3 regions of the Isoptericola aurantiacus genome follow, and region 2 is predicted to be linked to each of the others. Evidence: riboswitches for the same ligand, from Rfam matches in the RefSeq annotation. Region 2 holds a riboswitch; each other region holds the start of a gene.
What was found. A riboswitch is a leader RNA that binds a small molecule or an ion and turns the genes downstream of it on or off. The one in region 2 is predicted to bind thiamine pyrophosphate.
Positions count from the first base shown of each region.

Region 1: another riboswitch for thiamine pyrophosphate. It lies ahead of thiD (bifunctional hydroxymethylpyrimidine kinase/phosphomethylpyrimidine kinase); the one in region 2 lies ahead of thiC (phosphomethylpyrimidine synthase ThiC).
Region 3: another riboswitch for thiamine pyrophosphate. It lies ahead of thiO (glycine oxidase ThiO); the one in region 2 lies ahead of thiC (phosphomethylpyrimidine synthase ThiC).

Region 1 is NZ_JBJBAE010000002.1:368,157-374,933, forward strand. It holds gene ACIQLL_RS08545 (ABC transporter ATP-binding protein) at 1-1,402, opposite strand, end outside; gene ACIQLL_RS08550 (ABC transporter ATP-binding protein) at 1,399-3,261, opposite strand; gene thiD (bifunctional hydroxymethylpyrimidine kinase/phosphomethylpyrimidine kinase) at 3,319-4,221, opposite strand; TPP riboswitch at 4,213-4,308, opposite strand; gene ACIQLL_RS08560 (alpha/beta hydrolase family protein) at 4,501-5,397, shown strand; gene ACIQLL_RS08565 (LuxR C-terminal-related transcriptional regulator) at 5,538-6,777, shown strand, end outside.
Region 2 is NZ_JBJBAE010000001.1:204,848-211,624, reverse strand. It holds gene rarD (EamA family transporter RarD) at 1-167, opposite strand, end outside; tRNA gene ACIQLL_RS00975 (tRNA-Tyr) at 339-420, shown strand; tRNA gene ACIQLL_RS00970 (tRNA-Thr) at 537-609, shown strand; tRNA gene ACIQLL_RS00965 (tRNA-Met) at 674-747, shown strand; gene rpmG (50S ribosomal protein L33) at 843-1,013, shown strand; gene ACIQLL_RS00955 (FAS1-like dehydratase domain-containing protein) at 1,037-1,516, shown strand; gene ACIQLL_RS00950 (MaoC family dehydratase) at 1,513-1,938, shown strand; gene ACIQLL_RS00945 (Tat pathway signal sequence domain protein) at 2,046-3,530, shown strand; TPP riboswitch at 3,631-3,737, shown strand; gene thiC (phosphomethylpyrimidine synthase ThiC) at 3,733-5,490, shown strand; gene ACIQLL_RS00935 (pyridoxal phosphate-dependent decarboxylase family protein) at 5,718-6,777, shown strand, end outside.
Region 3 is NZ_JBJBAE010000001.1:76,961-83,737, forward strand. It holds gene ACIQLL_RS00275 (PspC domain-containing protein) at 1-577, shown strand, start outside; gene ACIQLL_RS00280 (hypothetical protein) at 574-1,020, shown strand; gene ACIQLL_RS00285 (hypothetical protein) at 1,107-1,805, opposite strand; gene guaA (glutamine-hydrolyzing GMP synthase) at 1,983-3,587, opposite strand; gene thiE (thiamine phosphate synthase) at 3,690-4,337, opposite strand; TPP riboswitch at 4,376-4,480, shown strand; gene thiO (glycine oxidase ThiO) at 4,470-5,726, shown strand; gene thiS (sulfur carrier protein ThiS) at 5,723-5,980, shown strand; gene ACIQLL_RS00310 (thiazole synthase) at 5,989-6,777, shown strand, end outside.

The DNA of each region.
Region 1 (6,777 bases), on a different contig from region 2:
GCCCCAGCGCGATGTTCTCGCGCACGGAGCCGCTGAACAGGTAGGCCTCCTGGGTCACCATCACCACCGCCCGCCGCAGGTCCGACGTCGAGAGGTCGCGCACGTCCACCCCGTCCAGCTGCACCCGGCCCGAGCTCGCGTCGTAGAACCGGGTCACCAGCTTGGCCAGCGTGGACTTGCCCGCACCCGTCGACCCCACCAGCGCGACCGTCTGCCCGGCGGGGATGGTCAGGTCCAGATCGGGCAGCACCACCGGGCCGTCACCGTAGGCGAACGTGACGTCCTCGAGGCGGACGTCGCCCCGCGCCGACGGCAACGGCGTCGGCTCCTCCGGCTCGACGACCGTCGGCTCCTCCGCCAGGAGCCCGGAGACCTTCTCCAGGGCCGCCACCGCCGACTGGAGCGCGTTGTAGAACATGCCGAGCTGCTGGATCGGCTGGAAGAAGCGCTTGACGTAGAGCAGCACCGCCACCAGCGCACCGACGTCGAGCTGCCCCTCCACGACCCGCCAGCCCCCGTAGGCCAGCGCGACCGCGACGGTGACGTTGCCGATGAGCACCAGACCGGGCTGGTAGCGGCCGTTGACGCCGAAGATCCTCAGGTTCGCGTCCCGGTACTCCTCGCCGAGCCGCTCGTAGGCGGCGCCGCTGACGGACTCGCGGCGGAACGCCTGGACGGCCCGCATGCCGGTCATCGTCTCGACGAAGGTCACGATGAGCCGGGCCGACGCCGTGCGCTGCTCACGGTAGTAGAGCTGTGACGTGCGCTGGAACCAGCGTGTCAGCAGCCACGCCGGCACGAGAGCCACCGCCAGCACCAGACCGGAACGCCAGTCCACGTAGAACAGGGCGCCCGCGGTGAAGACCATGAGCATCAGGGAGGACACCACGCCCGTCAGGCCGCCGTCGAAGAGCTCGCGCAACGCCTCGAGGTCGGAGGTCTGCCGGCTGATGACCCGCCCCGAGGTGTACGACTCGTGGAACTCCAGCGACAGGCGTTGCGTGTGCCGGAACACCCGGCGTCGCAGCTCGAACAGGACGCTCTGCGCGACCCGCGCCGCGGCGCGCACGTACGCGCCGGCACAGATCCCGCCCAGCACGGCCGCCAGCACGTAGGCGCCGCCGACGGCGACCAGCCGCCCCGGGTCGCCGTCACGCAGCGCGGGCAGCGCGGTGTCGATGGCGGCCTGGACCAGCAGGGGCCCGGCGACCTGGCCGAGCGTGCTGACCACCACGAGCAGCCCCGCCCACGCCAGCATGCGCCCCCGGGGCCGCAGCAGCTGACCGAGCAGGCGCAGCGACCGGCTCCGCACCGCCCGGGAGGCGTCCTGGTCGAGTCCGGTCGTGTCGTCGGCCGCGGCGTCGGTCGGACGGCGCCTGGCGGTGTGCTCGTCGCGGCTCATCGGGCCACCTCCTCCTCGTCGGCGTCCTGGGTACGCTCCTGCTCGTGCTCGACCCAGTCCTCCTCCAGGGAGGCGATGACGTAGCGGTAGTGGGCGTCCGTGGCGAGCAGCTCGCGGTGCGTCCCCACGGCGGTGATCCGGCCGCCGTCGAGCACCGCGACCCGGTCCGCGAGCGCCACCGTCGAGGGACGGTGGGCGATGACGAGGTTGGTGGTGCCGGTCAGGACCTGGTGCAGCCGGGCGGTGACGGCTTCCTCCGTGGTGACGTCGAGCGCGGAGAGGGGGTCGTCGAGGACCAGGACCCGCGGCCGGGCGGCGATGGCCCGGGCCAGGGCGAGGCGTTGTCGCTGCCCGCCGGAGAGCGACAGGCCTTCCTCACCGATGCGCGTGTCCAGGCCCTGCGGCAGGTCGTGGACGAACCCTGCCTGGGCGACCTCGACGGCTTCCTGCAGGAGGTCCTCCCGGGCGGCGTCCGGCAGCGCGGGGTCGACCCCGAGCAGGACGTTCTCCCGCACCGTGGTGGAGAACAGCGTGGGTTCCTCGAAGGCGACGGCGACGGCGCGACGCACGTCCTGGCGTCGCAGGTCCCGCACGTCGACGCCGTCGAGCAGGACGGCGCCGGAGGTCACGTCGTGGATGCGGGGCAGCAGCATCGCCAGGGTGGACTTGCCGGAGCCGGTGAGGCCGACCAGCGCGGTGGTGGTGCCGGCGGGCAGGTCGAGGTCGAGGTGTTCCAGCACCGGCCGGTCGTCGTCGGCGTGGCGGAACCCGACGTCGCGTAGCGTGACCTCGCCCCGCACGGCTCCGAGCTCGCAGGGGCGGTCGGGGTCCGTCAGGGGGTTGGGTGTCTCGACGACCTCGAAGAAGCGGTCGACGGCGGTGCGGGCGTTGAGCGTCATCGACAGCGTCATGCCGAGCTCGACCACGGGGCCGTTGATGACGGCGGCGGTGAGGAAGAAGGCCGCGAGCGCCCCGACGGTGATCTGCCCCTCGGCGGCGAGCCAGACGCCCAGGACGAGGCACACCGCCAGGGTGAGCTCGGGGATGAGCTGCAGGGACGTGGTGACGGTGGCCTGGTTGCCCGCCTTGCGGATCTCGGTGCGGCGCAGCTCCTCGGCCTGCCCGGAGAAGGAGTCGAGGGCGTCCTCGCCGCGCCCGAAGGCCTTGAGCACCCGGATGCCGTGCACCGACTCCTCGACGGTGTTGGCCAGGTCGCCGTTCTGGTCCTGGGAGAGGCGTGCGATGACCCGGTACCGGCGGGAGAAGCGGAAGGCGATGATCGTCACGGGGATCGCACCGGCGAGGTAGACCAGACCGAGCCAGCCGGCCGTGGCCAGCAGGATGCCGACGCCGACGACGATGGTGATGCTGGACACGACCAGCTGGAGGAGACCGAAGACGAGCCAGCGGCGCAGGAGGCCGAGGTCGCTCATCGAGCGGCTGAGCAGCTGTCCGCCGGGCCAGCGGTCGTGGAAGGCGGCGGGCAGCTGGAGCAGGTGCCGGAACAGGACCATGCGCAGCTCGGCCTCGACCCGGGTGCCGGGGTACATCACGAGGTTGCGACGCAGCAGGATGAGGCCGGCCTCGGCGAGCCCGAGGCCGAGCACCGCCAGGGTGGGCCACACGAGCGAGGTCAGGTCGTGCGCGGCCACCCCGGCGGCGAGCGGGCCCTCCACCAGCACCTGCAGCACGCGCGGGATGGCCAGTGCGGCGAGGCTGGCCCCGAGGGCGGCGACGAGGCCACCGACGAGGCGTGGCAGCACGGGACGGACGTAGGGCAGCAGGCGCAGGACGGACGAGATCGTGCCGAGGTGCGATCCCGCGGGGGCGCGGCGGTCTTCGGTCGGGCTGGTGGGCATCGCCGTCCATTGTCGCACCGGGCACCGACATGTTTGCTCCGGGCACGCTCCGGCACGTCAGGGCCGCAGCCTCACGAAGTGGTCCACCGGACCGTGCCCGCGCCCGACCTCCAGCTCCTCCCCGGCGGCGATCGCGGCCGTCAGCCACTCCTTGGTCTCGCGCAGCGCACGGCACCAGTCCCCGCCGGCCGCGTAGCGGGTCGCCAGCCCGCTGGACAGCGAGCACCCGGTGCCGTGCGTGCTGGACGTGCGCACGCGAGGCGCCGCGAGCTCGGCGACCGACCCGGTCGGCCCCACGAGCGCGTCGAGCACCGTGCTGCCGTCCAGGTGACCGCCCTTGGCGACCACCAGGACGCCGTGCCGCGCGGCGAGACGGGTCGCCTGCTCCAGCACGCCCTCCCAGTCGACGGCCTGCGGCTCGGCCAGCAGCACGGCGAGCTCGGGCACGTTGGGGGTGACGACGTCGGCGTGGTCGAGCAGGTCACGCACGGCGTCCTGGGCGGCGGCGTCGAGCAGGCGGTCCCCGGAGGTGGCGACCATGACCGGGTCGAGCACGACGGGTGGCCGCCCCGCCCCGGGCTCGACGCCGGGACCGGAGGCCAGCCAGTCCGCCACCACCGCCGCCACCTCCGCGGAGGCCAGCATCCCGATCTTCACCGCGTCGATCGCCACGTCGGCGCTGAGCGTGGCGAGCTGCTGGGCGAGGAAGGCGGGCGGCGGCACGTGCACCCCGGTCACCCCCCGGGTGCTCTGAGCGGTCAGTGCCGTCACCGCGGCCATCCCGTAGCCGCCGGCCGCGGCGACGGACTTCAGGTCGGCCTGGATCCCGGCGCCCCCGCTGGGGTCGGAACCCGCGACCGCCAGCACCCGGGGCACGGGGCGACGGCCCGGTACGGGCACCCGTCGGGCGGCAACTCCCGGTGCGGCGGGCCGGAGGTCGGTGGGCACGGCGTCGGACACCGGCGACATCCCTTCGTCAGTACGGACTGCATCAGGTTCGACGGGTGTGATCTCAGCTCCCTGGCGGGCGCACCCCGTGTCGTGCGGCCACCGTAGCGCGACCCACGCCGCGCGAGATGCCGTCTCACCGCCGCTGCGGAAGCCGCGCACCGGTGATCCTGCCGATGCCGTGGCCGCCGACCGCGTCCGATGGTGATCGAGCAGCAACGGCGCCCGTCGAGCGCCCGGTCGTCGCCGACGACGGCCGGGTGGCGGACGCCCCGTCAGAGAGGACGAGCCATGCAGCACACCCTGAGCAGGTCCCGGACGCGTCAGCGCCTCACCGGCGTCCTGGCCTCCCTCGCCGTCGCCGTGGGCGTCGGCGTCGCGGCCGGCCCGGTGGCCAGCGCCGCGGACAACCCCTACGAGCGGGGACCGAACCCCTCCGAGTCGAGCATCGAGGCCACGCGCGGTTCCTACTCCGTGTCCCAGCGCAGCGTCTCGAGCTGGGTCCGCGGGTTCGGCGGCGGCACCATCTACTACCCGTCGACGACGTCCGACGGCGACTTCGGCGCCGTCGTCATCTCCCCCGGGTACACCGGCACGGAGAGCTCGATCGCCTGGCTCGGCCCGCGCCTGGCCTCCCAGGGCTTCGTCGTCATGACGATCGACACCAACACGATCTACGACCAGCCCGACTCCCGGGCCGACCAGCTCCAGGCGGCGCTGGACTACCTGACGGACTCCAGCGACGTCGCCGACCGGATCGACCCCGACCGCCTCGCCCTGATGGGTCACTCGATGGGCGGCGGCGGCACCCTGCGCGCCGTCGACGACAACCCGGCGATCAAGGCGGCCATCCCGATGACCCCCTGGCACCTGAAGAAGAACTGGTCCTCGATCACCACCCCGACGCTGATCTTCGGCGCGGAGAACGACACGATCGCCCCGCACCAGTCCCACGCGGAGCCGTTCTACGACTCGCTGTCCGGTTCGCTCCCCAAGGCCTACCTCGAGCTGGACGGCGCCAGCCACTTCGCGCCGAACCTGTCCAACACCACGATCGCGAAGTACTCGATCTCCTGGCTGAAGCGTTACGTGGACGACGACACCCGCTACACGCAGTTCCTCTGCCCGGGGCCGTCGACGGGACTGTTCTCCGACGTGCAGGCGTACGAGAGCTCCTGCCCGCTCTGAGCCACGACGCACGACGCCGCGGGCGGTCGCACCAGGTGCGGCCGCCCGCGGCTGTGCGTCGGCACACCGCCCCGGACGGGCTCAGGTGCCGGCACACAAGGACGGGTGGCGGCCGGCACCCGGGGACCTAGTCTCGCGGGATGAGGACGACGGCGGCACAACGAGGACGCACGGAGCTGGTGCGCGGGCTGCGGCTCCAGGCGGACGGTCCCGCACCCGACGCCTACGCCAGCCTCTGCCTCGCGCGCGCGTCCCTGGCCGCCGATCCCGTCCCGGCGCTGGCCGCCACGGTCGCCGCCGTCGGGGCCGCCTGGACGGCGGGCGACCACCCCGCCTGCGTCGAGGCACTGACCGCGGCGCTGTCCCGTCCCGGAGCGCCCGACGGGCCGCGCGAGGAGTACCTCGCGGGGATGCTCGCGCTGCTCGTCGAACGCCCCGGCGACGCGGCCCCGCTCCTGGCCGGCGTGGTCGAGCAGGTCCGTGCGACCTCGGACGGCGAGTCGCTGCTGATCGGCGTCGCGGCGGCGCTGCTGGCCGGGGACGTGGGCAGCGCCTGCCACACCGGCGCCCGGGCTCTCGCGGCAGCCCGCGCGGACGGTGACGAGGCCATGGTCGCGCGGGCCACCGAGTACGTCGCCTACGCCGAGCTCCGCGCCGGACGGCACGCCCTGGCCCGTGAGCACGCGTCACGAGGCCTGCGGGCGGCCCTGCGCACGGGCCGGGCCAACACCGCCGCGCACCACCACGCGGTCCTGGCGCTGACGGCGTCGGTGCAGGGAACCTCCGCCGAGGTCCGCGAGCACGCGCACGCGGCACTGGCCACGGCACGGCGGCACGGACTGGCCCAGCCCGTGACGCTCGCCGAGTGGGCGCTCGGCCGTGCCGAGCTCGCGCAGGGCCGGGCGGCCGAGGCCGCGGCCCGGATCGGCTCGCTGCTTGCGGACCCCGACGGCGGGGCGCACTTCGCCCTGCGGGGGCTGGTGCTGCCGTTGCTCGTCGAGGCAGCGATGCTCGCCGGCGACGACGCGACGGCCCGCGCGGCGATCCCGGAGCTGACCCGATGGAGCCGTTCGGCCGCCGATCCCCACGGCCCGGCGCTCGAGCTGCGGTGCCGCGCCCTGGTGGCGTCGGCGGACGCCGAGGCCGACGACCTCTACCGCCGGGCGCACGCGGCGCACCAGCAGGTCGGTGGCGGCTTCGAGACGGCTCGCACCCTGCTGCTGCACGGCATGTGGTTGCGCCGGCACCGCCGCCCGGGTGACGCGCGCGATCGCCTGCGCGACGCCCTGCGCCTGCTGGAACGGTGCGGCGCCGAGCCGTGGGCGCGGGGCGCCCGCACCGAGCTGCGCGCCGCCGGCGCGGTCCAGGACGCCCCCGCAC
Region 2 (6,777 bases):
AGCAGGACCAGGCAGAAGACCAGCGACCACACGATGCGGTGGGCGATGATCTCCACCGCCCCGGCCGGCTCCAGGAGCGGGAAGTACAGGGGCATCGTGCCCCAGAGGAGGTAGGCGCCGATCCCGAGCGGGAGGCCCCAGCGGTCGGGGGCAGCAGGTGCCGTCACCTGTGAAGGATAGTCCTGGCGGGGCGTCGGACGGAGACCCGTGCCGAGGGGTCGCGGGGAGGCCCTCGTGCGCTGTCAGGATGGCGTGACGAGGGCCACTTCGGGCCGATTACCACCCGGGCCCCTCGGCCCGCTATTGTTGTCTCCGCGAGTTCGTCCGCGAACTCGCTCGGCAGGTTGCCCGAGCGGCCAAAGGGAGCTGACTGTAAATCAGCCGTCATCGACTTCGTGGGTTCGAATCCCTCACCTGCCACCGCACGGAGCGTTCCTCACCTCGGTGAGGGTCCTCCGGCACCTGGGGAAGGCGCAGGTGCGGCATCGTGACCCGGATTTCTCCGGGCGCACGGAGCCGTGTAGAGTCTTCCCCGCGCCCCGATAGCTCAGTCGGTAGAGCATCTCCATGGTAAGGAGAAGGTCAAGGGTTCGATTCCCTTTCGGGGCTCTGTGACATGACGCGGGACCGTCTTCCGGGCGACCGGAGGTTGGTCTCGCGCTCCGTCACGCGCGGCGGGGTAGCTCAGCTGGTCAGAGCGCACGACTCATAATCGTGAGGTCGCGGGTTCGAGCCCCGCCCTCGCTACCGAACACAGCACCACACGGTTCGACGGCCGGCGTCGGACCACCCAGATCCTTGACGCACGTTGCGCCTTCCGGGGGCGCGAGAGGTGACACACCATGGCTTCCAAGAGCGCGGACGTCCGCCCGAAGATCACGCTCGCCTGCGTGGACTGCAAGGAGCGGAACTACATCACGAAGAAGAACCGGCGCAACAACCCGGACCGTCTGGAGATGGCGAAGTTCTGCCCGCGTTGCGGCAAGCACACCGCGCACCGCGAGACCCGCTGATCTCTCGGCAGGACCACACCGACGTGGCGAGCACCGTTCCCGACCCGGCCTACGCCGGGCGCGAGTACCCCGCGACCGAGGCCTACGCCGTCGGGCGGGAAAAGCTCCGCGAGTTCTCGACCGCCGTCGGAGCCGACCACCCCGCGCACCACGACATCGTGGCGGCGCGGGGTCTCGGCTATCCGGACCTGGTCGCTCCGCCCACGTTCGCCGTCGTGATCGCCCAGCGCGCCGAGTCCCAGTACGTCGCGGACCCGGCGGCCGGGATCGACTTCTCCCGCGTGGTGCACGCCGACGAGGGCTTCACGCACCACCGCCCGATCGTGGCCGGGGACGAGCTGCGCACGGTCCTGCACGTCGACTCGATCACCCAGCGGGCCGGCATCTCCATGATCAGCACCCGGTGCGAGATCTACGCCGCGGGGGGCGAGGGCGCCGAGCTGGGCGAGCACGTCGCCTCGGTGACGTCCAGCCTCGTGGTCCGTCCGGAGGAGTCCGCATGAGCCGCCCCGTCCTCGCCGACCTCACCGTGGGCGACGTCGTCGCCACCCGCGCGGTCGAGCTCGACCGCTCCACCCTGGTCCGCTACGCGGGCGCCAGCGGCGACTTCAACCCGATCCACTGGGACGAGGGTTTCGCCACCGACGTCGGGCTGCCCGGCGTCATCGCGCACGGGATGTGCACGATGGGCACCGTGATCGGCGTGGTCGAGGACTGGGCCGGCGACCCGGCGGCGATCGTGCGTTACGGCACCCGGTTCACCAAGCCGGTGCCCGTGCCGGCCCGCGGCACCGCCGTCGTCGAGGTGGCCGCCACCGTGGGTGCCCTCGACGCCGAGGCGGGCACCGCCCGGATCGATCTGGCCGTGACCCACGACGGAGCCAAGGTCCTGGGCCGCGCCCAGGCTCTCGTCCGTCTGTCCTGAGCCCTCCGCCCGGGTCGGCCGGGCACTTCCCCCCGTCTGGTGACACGAGTATCCTGACGATGCTGGTAGCGCTCCCACGCGGAGCGTCGACATCAAAGGAGATGCTCATGACCCAGACCCCTCGGCCGGGCCCCGTCGCCGACCCGCCCTCCGCACCACCGCCGTCGCTCCCCGCCCTCGGGCGGCGCACCGTTCTCGTCGCCGGAGCCGCCGGCGCGCTGACCGTGGCCACCGGCGGAGGGGCCTGGGCAGGCCCCGCGACGTCCGCCCGTCCGCTCGGGCGGCGCCCCGGACACCACGCCGGCGGCTCGCCGGACCACGTCGGATCGGTGCGGCGCGCCCAGGACTTCCTCGACGCCATGACCGACGCCTACCCGGACGTCAACCCCGGTCCTCGTATGGCCCAGTCCTACGCCGACCAGCTCGGCCTCTTCTCCACGGCGTTCGTCTACGACGTCGCCCTGACGATCTGCGCGTCGCTGACCGGCGGTCGCACCGAGCGTGCACGGGTGCTGGCCGACGGGCTGGTCTTCGCCCAGGAGCACGACCCCGTCTACGACGACGGCCGGCTGCGGCAGGGCTACAACACGGGTCCGTACACGTTCTACGACGGCAACCCGCAGCCGTACGGGCTCGAGCTGCCCGACGGCACGGCCAACATCGGCTGGCAGTTCGGGTTCCTGGGTACCGCCGTCGGCGACATGGCCTGGCCTGGCATCGCCCTGGCGCACACCTACGCCGCGACCGGCGAGCGCCGCTACCTGGACGCGGCGGTGCGCATCGGGGACTGGATCCTGGCCAACACCTGGTCCGAGCGCACCCTGGGCGGCTTCTCGTTCGGCGTCGACGGCGCGAACACCCCGGTCCCCAACGGGTCCACCGAGCACAACATCGACTGCGTCGCGTTCTTCCGCCTGTTGCGCGCCCTCGAGGGTGGACGGCGGTGGGCGCGGGCTGCCGACCATGCCCGGCGGTTCGTCGACAGGATGTGGGAGCCGCGCGGCGGGTACTTCTACACCGGCACGAACGACGGCGAGGCGATCAACCCCGAACCCCTGCCGCTGGACCCCCAGACCTGGGGCTGGCTGGCCCTGCGGGAGAACCGCTACGGCCGGGCGCTGGACTGGGCCGCGTCCGACCTGGCCGCGACGGACCGCGCGGGGTCGGCCGGCTCGCAGCTGCCCGACGGCGTGACCATCTCGGGTGTGACGTTCTCCAGCGCGAGCCTGGACTCGACGGCGTCGTACAACGGGATCCCGGTGCACCCCGAGGGGGTATGGCTGGAGGGCACCGCCCAGCTCGCCTGCGCGTTCGCGGACCGCGACCGCGGACGGCGCGACGCCGGCCGCGTCGAGGCTCTCCTGGCCCAGGTCCGCCGGGCCCAGGCCGAGGTCGGCGCCGGGCAGACCGTCGGCGGCCGGGCGTTGCCGGCGCGGGCAGGGGTGGTCGCGGCATCGAGCCTGCTCGACTCGGGGTTCGGGTTCGGCTACTTCCAGGTGCAGCACACCGGTGCGACGTCGTGGTACCTCATGGCCGCGGCGGGGGTGAACCCGATGCAGGTCAACGGGCTGCGCCGGGCCCGCCACCACTGACCCCTCACGCTGTGGGTATGAAATCTGCGGGTCGATATCGCTGTCATCCTGCAGATTTCATACCCACAGCGCGGGGTGGGCCGTGCGTGCTACGTTGTCGTGCGATCCCCACGGGAGCCCTGGCAAGGGCTGAGATCGAGCTGAGGCCGCTCGGACCGTCGAACCTGACCGGGTCATGCCGGCGTAGGAAGCAGGAGTCCACATGTCGCACGATGACGTCCCCGCCCGCGCGCTCGCGTACGAGCGCGACGACACCTCCGGGATCACGGTCCCGGTCACCGAGATCACCCTGGCCGACTCGCCCGACGGCCTTCCGAACGCGCCCGTGCGCGTCTACCGCACCGACGGACCGGGGGGCGACCTCACCCGCGGCATCCCCGGGCTGCGGGAGTCGTGGGTCGCCGAGCGCGGCGACACCGAGGTCTACGTCGGACGCGAGCGCGACCTCGGCGACGACGGTCGTGGCGCCCGGCGTCGTGGTGCCTCGTCGGCCGAGTGGCAGGGCGTGGCACGCCCGCCGCGTCGCGCCCGCGCCGGCCGCACCGTCACCCAGCGGTACTACGCCCGCCGGGGCGAGATCACCCCGGAGATGCGGTTCGTGGCCGTGCGCGAGGGGATCGACGTCGAGCTGGTGCGTGCGGAGGTCGCCGCGGGACGGGCGATCATCCCGAACAACGTCAACCACCCGGAGTCCGAGCCGATGATCATCGGCCGGGCGTTCACGGTGAAGGTCAACGCCAACATCGGCAACTCGGCCGTGCACTCCTCGATCGCGGAGGAGGTCGAGAAGCTGCAGTGGGCCACCCGCTGGGGCGCCGACACGGTGATGGACCTCTCCACCGGCGACGACATCCACACCACCCGCGAGTGGCTGCTGCGCAACGCCCCGGTGCCCATCGGCACGGTGCCGATCTACCAGGCCCTGGAGAAGGTCGACGGCGACGCGTCGCGCATGACGTGGGAGATCTACCGGGACACCGTCATCGAGCAGTGCGAGCAGGGTGTGGACTACATGACCGTGCACGCCGGCGTCCTGCTGCGGTACGTGCCGCTGACGGCGAACCGGGTGACCGGCATCGTGAGCCGGGGTGGGTCGATCATGGCCGGCTGGTGCCTGGCGCACCACCAGGAGAACTTCCTGTACACCCACTTCGACGAGCTGTGCGAGATCTTTGCCGCGTACGACGTCGCGTTCTCCCTCGGGGACGGCCTGCGTCCCGGGTCGATCGCCGACGCCAACGACGCCGCCCAGTTCGCCGAGCTCGACACCCTGGCCGAGCTGACCCGGCGCGCCGGGGAGCACGACGTCCAGGTGATGGTGGAAGGCCCCGGTCACGTGCCGCTGCACCTGGTGCGCGAGAACGTGGAGCGTCAGCAGGAGCTGTGCGACGGCGCGCCGTTCTACACGCTCGGGCCGCTGGTCACCGACATCGCGCCGGGCTACGACCACATCACCTCGGCGATCGGCGCGACGGAGATCGCCCGGTACGGCACAGCGATGCTCTGCTACGTCACGCCCAAGGAGCACCTGGGCCTGCCGAACCGCGACGACGTGCGCACCGGCGTGGTCACCTACAAGATCGCCGCGCACGCGGCCGACGTCGCCAAGGGGCACCCGGGCGCGACGGCGCGGGACGACGCGTTGAGCAAGGCGCGGTTCGAGTTCCGCTGGCGCGACCAGTTCAACCTGTCGCTGGACCCCGAGCTGGCGGAGTCCTACCACGACGAGACGTTGCCGGCCGAGGCGGCCAAGACGGCGCACTTCTGCTCGATGTGCGGGCCCAAGTTCTGCTCGATGCGGATCTCGCAGGACATCCGTGACGAGTTCGGCGACGCCGCCGCCCAGGGGGAGCGGGTCGCCGCCGCCGAGGCCGCGGCGGGCATGGCGGAGAAGTCCGCCGAGTTCCGTGCCGCCGGGGGAGAGGTCTACCTGCCCACCCCCACGGTCCCCGCGAGGTAGGCGACCCGTCCGCGAGGTAGGCCATCCGGAATTCCGGACGGCCCACCTCGCGGTCGGGTCGCTTACCTCGCGGACGGGCCGCCTATCTCGCCGGGAGGTCGCCTACCTCGCGAGGGTGGTGGTGGCCCGGGGTCTCGGATGGTGGCCGCCGTCTGGACCCAGCGGTTAGGCGAGGCTAAGTTAGGCGAGCCTGACTTAACCATCCCCTCTGCGAGGAGCCCACGGACGTGCCCACCACTCCGCCCGACGCGACGCTGACCAGCACCGACGCACTGCTGACCAGCGGTACGGCCGATGCCTACGCCCGCACGGTCCGTCACGTCGTCGACGACGTCGCCACCCGCCTCGCCGCGGTGTCCCAGCCGTGGAGCGGCGCGAGCCGGTCCGAGCTGACCGCGCTGGTGGACGCCGTCGACCTCGACACCCCGGGTGTCGGCGCCCGCGAGGCCCTCCGCGAGGCGGGCGAGCTGTACGCCACCCACGCCGTGTGGTTCCACGACCCGGCCTACGCGGCGCACCTCAACTGCCCCGTGGCGATCCCCGCCGTCGGCGCCGAGGCGATGCTGGCGGCGATCAACACCTCGGTCGACACCTACGATCAGTCCACCGTGGCCACCCTCATGGAGCGGAGACTGATCGCCTGGACCACGGAGCGGATCGGCTTCGCCGCCGGTGACGGCGTCTTCACCTCCGGCGGGACGCAGTCCAACCTGCACGCCCTGCTCGCGGCCCGGGAGCGGTCGCTCACCGGGCCGGACGGCCGGCGTCTGACGGGTGTCGCGCGGCACGGGCTCCAGGACCGGCTCCGGATCCTGACCGGGTCGGGCAGCCACTTCTCCGTGGCCAAGTCCGCGATGATCCTCGGCCTGTCCGACGACGCGGTGGTCACGGTCGGCACCGACGAGGACGGCCGCCTCGACCCGGCGGCGCTGGACGACGCGGTGGCCGCGACCGAGCGGGACGGCGGCGTCGTCATGGCGGTCGTCGCCACGGCCGGCACCACCGACCGCGGGTGCGTCGACCCGCTGGAGGCGATCGCCGCACGGTGCGACGCGGCGGACCTCTGGCTCCACGTCGACGCCGCCTACGGCGGTGGCCTGCTCGTCTCCGCCACGCGGCGCCACCTGCTGGACGGGATCGAGCGAGCCCGCTCCGTCACGGTCGACTTCCACAAGACGTTCTTCCAGCCGGTGTCGGCCAGCGCGGTGCTGGTGCGCGACCCCGCGGACCTGGCCCGCACGGCGTGGCACGCCGACTACCTCAACCCGGCGGAGGACACCGCCGAGG
Region 3 (6,777 bases), 130 kb from region 2:
CGTCGCCGTGCTCGGCGCCGCGATCATCGTCACCGGCCTGCGAGGGCTGCGCGGGGGATGGCTCACGGCGCTGGCCGTCCTGGCCCTCGTCGGCACGGCCATCACCTGGCCGTTCGCCGACCGGCAGAGCGACTGGCCGTTCGACGACTGGGCCTGGGACGACGGCGCCCAGGTCACCACGATGTCCGGCACCGTCCTGAGCTCGGGGCAGGTGACCCCGCGGTCCACCGCCTCCGCCGAGGCCGGTGTCCGGGTCCAGTTCGGCGAGGCCCGGGTGGACCTCACCGAGCTCGACCTGACCGACGTCAGCCCGGGTGACCCCGTGGTCGTCCCGATCGACATGACGGCGGGGAGCACCGTCGTCACCGTCCCGGCGGACACGGCCGTGCAGGCCGACGTCGACGTCAGCGCCGGGACCTTCACCTGGGACGTCGGCGGCGAGTACCGCCGCGTGGACGGCTTCAGCGGGGGCCCCGCCACCTACCGCACCGACGAGGTCGACGAGGACGGCGGCGCCGTCCTGCTGCTCGACGTCGACACCCGCGCCGGACAGTTCGTGATCGAGGAGGACCGATGAGCACCGATCAGCACCGCCCCTGGGACGAGCCGGAGGCCGGAGGGTCACCGACCACCGCGTCGGCCGGGACCCCTGGTGAGACCGACACCGACGCCGTGCCGCCGACGCAGCCGCTGGTCGGCGCCTCCTCGGCCGCCACGCCCGCGTCGGCGACGGCGTCGACACCCGGGCCGGGCCCCGGCCCCGAGATCCCCGGCGCGGCCCCCGAGGGTGCGGCCCCCGAGGGTGCGCCGGTCCGGTCCGCGCCCCTGGTACGCACGGGGCCCCGCACCAGCACGATCGTGTGGGGGCTGATCGTCCTGGTCGTGGGTTCCGGGCTGCTGGCCCGCACCGCGGGGGCCACCATCGACACCGAGCTGGCGGCCATCCTGCTGCTCACGGTGGCCGGTGCCCTGCTCCTGGTGGGCTCCCTGGTCGGGGCCGCGCGCCGCCGGCGCTCCTGACCGCACCGAGAACCGGCACCGCCCGGCAGCCACCCCTCAGGGGTCGCTGCCGGGCGGTGCCGGTCCCGTCCGCGCAGGCGGGGACGTCAGGCGCGCGTCGTGCCGCCCGGCTCGTCGGTGTGGCGGGGCTCCGGGCCGGGGTTGGTGTCGTCGACAGGTCGCGTCGGCGTCGTCGGGCCGGCGGCCGGCCCGGGGTTCGTGTCCTCGTCCAGGCGGGTCGACGGCGTCGGGTCGACGGCGGTCCCCGAGCCGGTCCCGGCGGCCGGGGTCGCGTGGGGTTCGGCCGCGTGGGCCCCGGTCACCGGACGTCGCTCGGGCCCCGGGTTGGTCGTCGGGGCGGGCTCGCCCGGGGTGCGGGACAGGTCCCCGCCCGAGGAGTAGGCCGGGGTGTCGACCGCGACCGAAGGGCCTCCTGCCAGCCGTCTCAGGGCGGCGCCGATGAGGATGAACATCAGCCCGAGCCCGATCACCAGGGCGCACACCCCGAAGGCGACCACCGAGGTGAACAGCGACGCCCGCAGGAACGAGGCGTCCATGACGGTCTCGCGGGTCGGGTCCTCCTGGTCGAGCTCGGCGTAGGTCATGCCGTCGGCCATCTCGAGCGCGTGCTTGTCGATGACCTCGGCCTGGGCGTACGCCGTGAACGGCCCGGCGACCTCCTGGCCGGCGAACATGTTCGCGTCGTCCGAGACGACGATCTTCTCGTCCGCGAGCGTCTGGGACACCACGACCCAGACGACGATGCCGGCCACCACGAGGACGATGCCGGCGATGATGGAAAACATCCCGATCCCGCGAACTCCCTTGGCGGGTCGGACGGTGACTGTGCTCGACATGGCTGCGCCTCTCCTCGGTCACGCTGTCGGTGTGACGGTCCTCACGCTCAACGTAGCCGAATCCGGAAGAGTCGTCGCGGCGAAACCGCAGGTGGCGCCCGCACTTCGCCCCTCAGGGCGTGGGCGTCACTCCCACTCGATGGTCCCCGGGGGCTTGCTCGTCACGTCGAGCACCACCCGGTTGACCTCGCTCACCTCGTTCGTGATGCGGGTGGAGATCACCGACAGGACGTCGTAGGGCATGCGGGTCCAGTCCGCCGTCATGGCGTCCTCGCTGGAGACGGGGCGCAGCACGATCGGGTGGCCGTAGGTGCGGCCGTCACCCTGGACCCCCACCGAGCGCACGTCCGCCAGGAGCACGACCGGGCACTGCCAGATCTCGCCGTCCAGGCCGGCCCTGGTCAGCTCCGCACGAGCGATGGCGTCGGCGCGGCGCAGGATCTCCAGCCGCTCGCCCGTGACCTCGCCGATGATGCGGATGCCCAGACCCGGGCCCGGGAACGGCTGCCGGGCCACGATCGGCTCGGGCACCCCCAGCTCGCGGCCCACGGCCCGCACCTCGTCCTTGAACAGGGTGCGCAGCGGCTCGACGAGCTCGAACTGCAGGTCGTCGGGCAGCCCGCCGACGTTGTGGTGGGACTTGATGTTGGCCGCGCCCTCGCCGCCGCCGGACTCCACGACGTCGGGGTACAAGGTGCCCTGGACGAGGAACTTCACCTGCTCGCCGTGCTCGCCCGCGTCCGCGACGACGTCGCGCGCGGCGTCCTCGAACACCCGGATGAACTCACGGCCGATGATCTTGCGCTTGGTCTCGGGGTCGCTGTGCCCCTCGAGCGCGTCGAGGAACCGCTGACGCTCGTCCCGCACCACGAGGTGGACGCCGGTGGCGGCGACGAAGTCGCGCTCGACCTGCTCCACCTCGCCCTCGCGGAGCAGCCCGTGGTCCACGAACACGCACGTGAGCTGGTCCCCGACGGCCTGCTGCACCAGCGCGGCCGCCACCGAGGAGTCGACGCCGCCGGACAGCCCGCAGATCACCCGGGCGTCGCCCACCTGGGCGCGGATGGCGGCGACCTGGTCGGCGATGACGTTGCCCGGCGTCCAGTCGGGCGCCAGCCCGGCGCCCTCGTAGAGGAAGTGCTCGAGGATCGTCTGGCCGTGCGCCGAGTGCTTGACCTCGGGGTGCCACTGCACCCCGTACAGCCGGCGCCCCGTGTCCTCGAACGCCGCGACCGGGGACCCGGACGACGTCGCCAGCACCTCGAAGCCCTCGGGCGCGGCGTGCACGGAGTCGCCGTGGCTCATCCACGTGGTCTGGGTGACGGGCGTGTCGGCGAGCAGCACGCCGGCGGAGCAGACCTCGACCTCGGTACCGCCGTACTCGCGCGCACCGGTCTGGGCGACCGTGCCGCCCAGCGCCTGCGCCATCGCCTGGAACCCGTAGCAGATGCCCAGCACCGGGACACCGGCGTCGAACAGGGCCGGGTCCACGAAGGGCGCGCCGGTCGCGTACACCGACGACGGCCCCCCGGACAGGATGATGGCGGCCGGGTCGCGGGCGAGCATCTGCTCCGGCGTCCACGTGTGCGGGACGATCTCGGAGTAGACGTTGGCCTCGCGCACACGACGCGCGATGAGCTGGGCGTACTGGGCGCCGAAGTCCACGACGAGCACAGGGCGCGGGGTCGCGGCGGCTTCGGAGGTCTCGGGGGCGGTGGCGGGGGTCGTCACCGCACCAGGATAGAGGCCTGCCGGCGCGGTCCGGGCGCACGTCCGGCGCTCAGGACGTCGGCTCGGTCACCCTCGGTCCCTCGGCGCCCGCCGCTCGTGCGGTCAGCCGTCGAGCCGCTCGCGCAGCTCCCGCGCCGCGCGCTGCGGATCAGCGGCCTCCGTGATCGCGCGCACGACGACGACGCGCCGCGCACCCGCCGCCAGCACCGCGTCGAGCCGCTCGGCGTCGATCCCCCCGATCGCGAACCACGGGGTGGTCGGTGCGGTCCCCGCGACCTCGCGCAGCAGGTCGAGCCCGACGGCGGCGCGGCCCGGCTTGGTGGGCGTCGCCCACAGCGGTCCGACGCAGAAGTAGTCGACGTCGTCGTCCGCCTCCGCGGCGGCCGCCTGCGCCGCCGTGTGCGTGGACCGGCCGAGCGCAGGACCAGGTCCGAGCAGCGACCGGACGGCGGGCACCGGGAGGTCGCCCTGGCCCATGTGGACCGCGGGGGCGCCGGTCAGGGAGGCGACGTCCGCGCGGTCGTTGACCGCCCACAGCGCCCCGTGCTCGGCGGCGACCCGCGCCACGAGCCGCTGCAGCTCCAGCTCGCGGGCCACGTCGAGGGTCTTGTCGCGGAGCTGGACCACGTCGACGCCACCCGCCAGCGCTGCGTGCAGGAAGGACTCGAGGTCACCGCGGTCCTGCCGGGCGTCGGTGCACAGGTAGAGACGGGCGTCGGCCAGACGGGCACGTGCTGCGGCGGGGTTCATCACGGGAGAGTCTAGGGACGGCCACGATCCGAGTAGGCTGTCCGGAGCACGGGAGCCTCGCAGGGGGGCTGAGAGGGCGCCGCGCGCCGACCGTCCCACCTGATCTGGATCATGCCAGCGAAGGGAGCACCGGTGGACAGTGCCACCACCCCGCCCGAGGGCGTCCGCGACCTCGTCGTCGTGGGCGCCGGCATCATCGGCCTCGCGGTGGCCTGGCGCGCCCTCGAGGCCGGCCTGACCGTGACCGTGCTCGACCCCGACCCGGGGGACGGCTCCACGCACGCCGCCGCCGGGATGCTCGCGCCCGCCACCGAGGCGGAGTTCACCGAGCACGCCGCGCTGCGCCTGCACCTCGCCGGCGCCGAGCGCTGGCTCACCTTCGCCGCCGACCTCGAGGCGGCCACCGGCACCGGCGTCGGCCTGCGCGAGTCCGGGACGCTGACCCTCGCCTACGACGAGACCGACGCCGCGCTGCTGCGGCGCGTGCTCGCGCTGCACGTCACCCACCAGGTGGACTCCACGGAGGTGGCCGTCGCCGACGCGCGACGGCGTGAACCGTTGCTCGGCCCCCGGCTGGCCGCGGCCGCCTGGGTCGCCGGCGACCACGCCGTCGACCCGCGTGCCGCGCACGGCGCCCTGCTGCGCGCCGTCGCGGGTCACCCCGACGGCGTCGTCGTGCCCCGCACGGCCGTGCACCTCGAGCAGCGCGACGGTCGGGTCGTCGGCGCCGTGGACGACGCCGAGCACCGGCACCGGGCGGGCGCCACCGTCGTCGCGGCCGGCTGGGCCTCGGCCCCGCTGCTCGCCGGGGTGCCCGGCGTCACGGTCCCCGTCCGGCCGGTCAAGGGTCAGACCCTGCGGCTGCAGGCCGACCCGTCGCTCACCCCCGGGTACGTCCTGCGGGGCCTGGTGCAGGGGCGCCCGGTGTACGTCGTGCCCCGCGCCCCCGCGACCGACGGACCGTGGGCCGGGCACTGCGAGCTCGTGATCGGGGCGACGACCGAGGAGAACCCGGACGACCGCCGCGCCAGCGCGGGCGGGGTGTACGCCCTGCTGCGCGACGCCCGGGTGCTGATCCCCGCCGTCGACGAGGCCGCGCTCGTCGAGGTGACTCCCCGGGCACGCCCCGCCACGCCCGACAACCTGCCGCTGCTGGGCCCGACGCACGTCCCGGGCCTCCACCTGGCCACCGGCCACCACCGCAACGGCATCCTCCTGGCGCCGCTGACCGCCGACGTCGTCGTCGCCGGCGTGACGGGCTCGTGGTTCGGCGTCGACGACGCCGGGACCGACCCGGGCGCCACCCTCGCCGCCCTGCGAGCCACCGACCCGCGACGGTTCAGCCCGTCCGCCCACGACCCGCGCACCCCGGACGGAGCACCCGGATGACCACCACCGACCTGCCCGCCCCGCCGCCGACCACCGCACACGTCAACGGCGAGCCGTACGACCTGGGGGCCACGGGCGCCGTGGCGCTGACCGAACTCGTCGTGGCGCTCCTGCCCGGCCACGTGGCCGACGGCGTCCCGCGCGGCGTGGCCGCCGCCGTCGACGACGCCGTGGTCCCCCGTGGCGCGTGGGACGCCACCGTGGTCCGCGCCGGGGACCGCGTCGAGATCGTCACGGCCGTCCAGGGCGGCTGAGGAGGACCATGCCCACCGCGACCACCCCCGAGGCCCGCACCGCAGGGGCCGCCGACCCGCTCGTCGTGGCCGGGACCGAGATCGGCTCCCGGCTGGTCATGGGCACCGGCGGCGCCCACCACCTGCTCACGCTGTCCGACGCGCTCGTCGCCTCCGGCACCGCCCTGACGACCGTCGCGATGCGTCGCGTCGCACCGCGGGCCGGCGGGGAGGCCGCCCACGACGCCGGGATCTGGGGCCTGCTGGAACGGCTCGGCATCCGTGCCCTGCCCAACACCGCGGGCTGCTTCTCGGTGCGCGAGGCGGTGCTGACCGCGCAGCTCGCCCGCGAGGCGTGCGGCACGCACTGGGTCAAGCTCGAGGTGATCGCCGACGACGTCACGCTGCTGCCGGACCCGGTCGGACTCGTCGAGGCCGCCGACGAGCTCGTGCGCGACGGGTTCGTGGTGCTGCCCTACACCAACGACGACCCGATCCTGGCGCGCCGGCTCCAGGACGTCGGCTGCGCCGCGGTCATGCCCCTCGGCGCCCCCATCGGCTCCGGGCTGGGCATCCTCAACCCGCGCAACATCGCGGCCATCAGCGCCGAGGCCCGCGTGCCCGTGATCCTCGACGCCGGGATCGGCACCGCCTCCGACGCCGCGGAGGCGATGGAGCTCGGGTGCGACGGCGTCCTGCTGGCCACGGCCGTCACCCGGGCCGAGGACCCGGTACGGATGGCGACGGCGATGCGCCTCGCCGTCGAGTCGGGCCGGCTCGCGGCCGGTGCCGGGCGGATCCCGCGGCGCGAGGGGGCG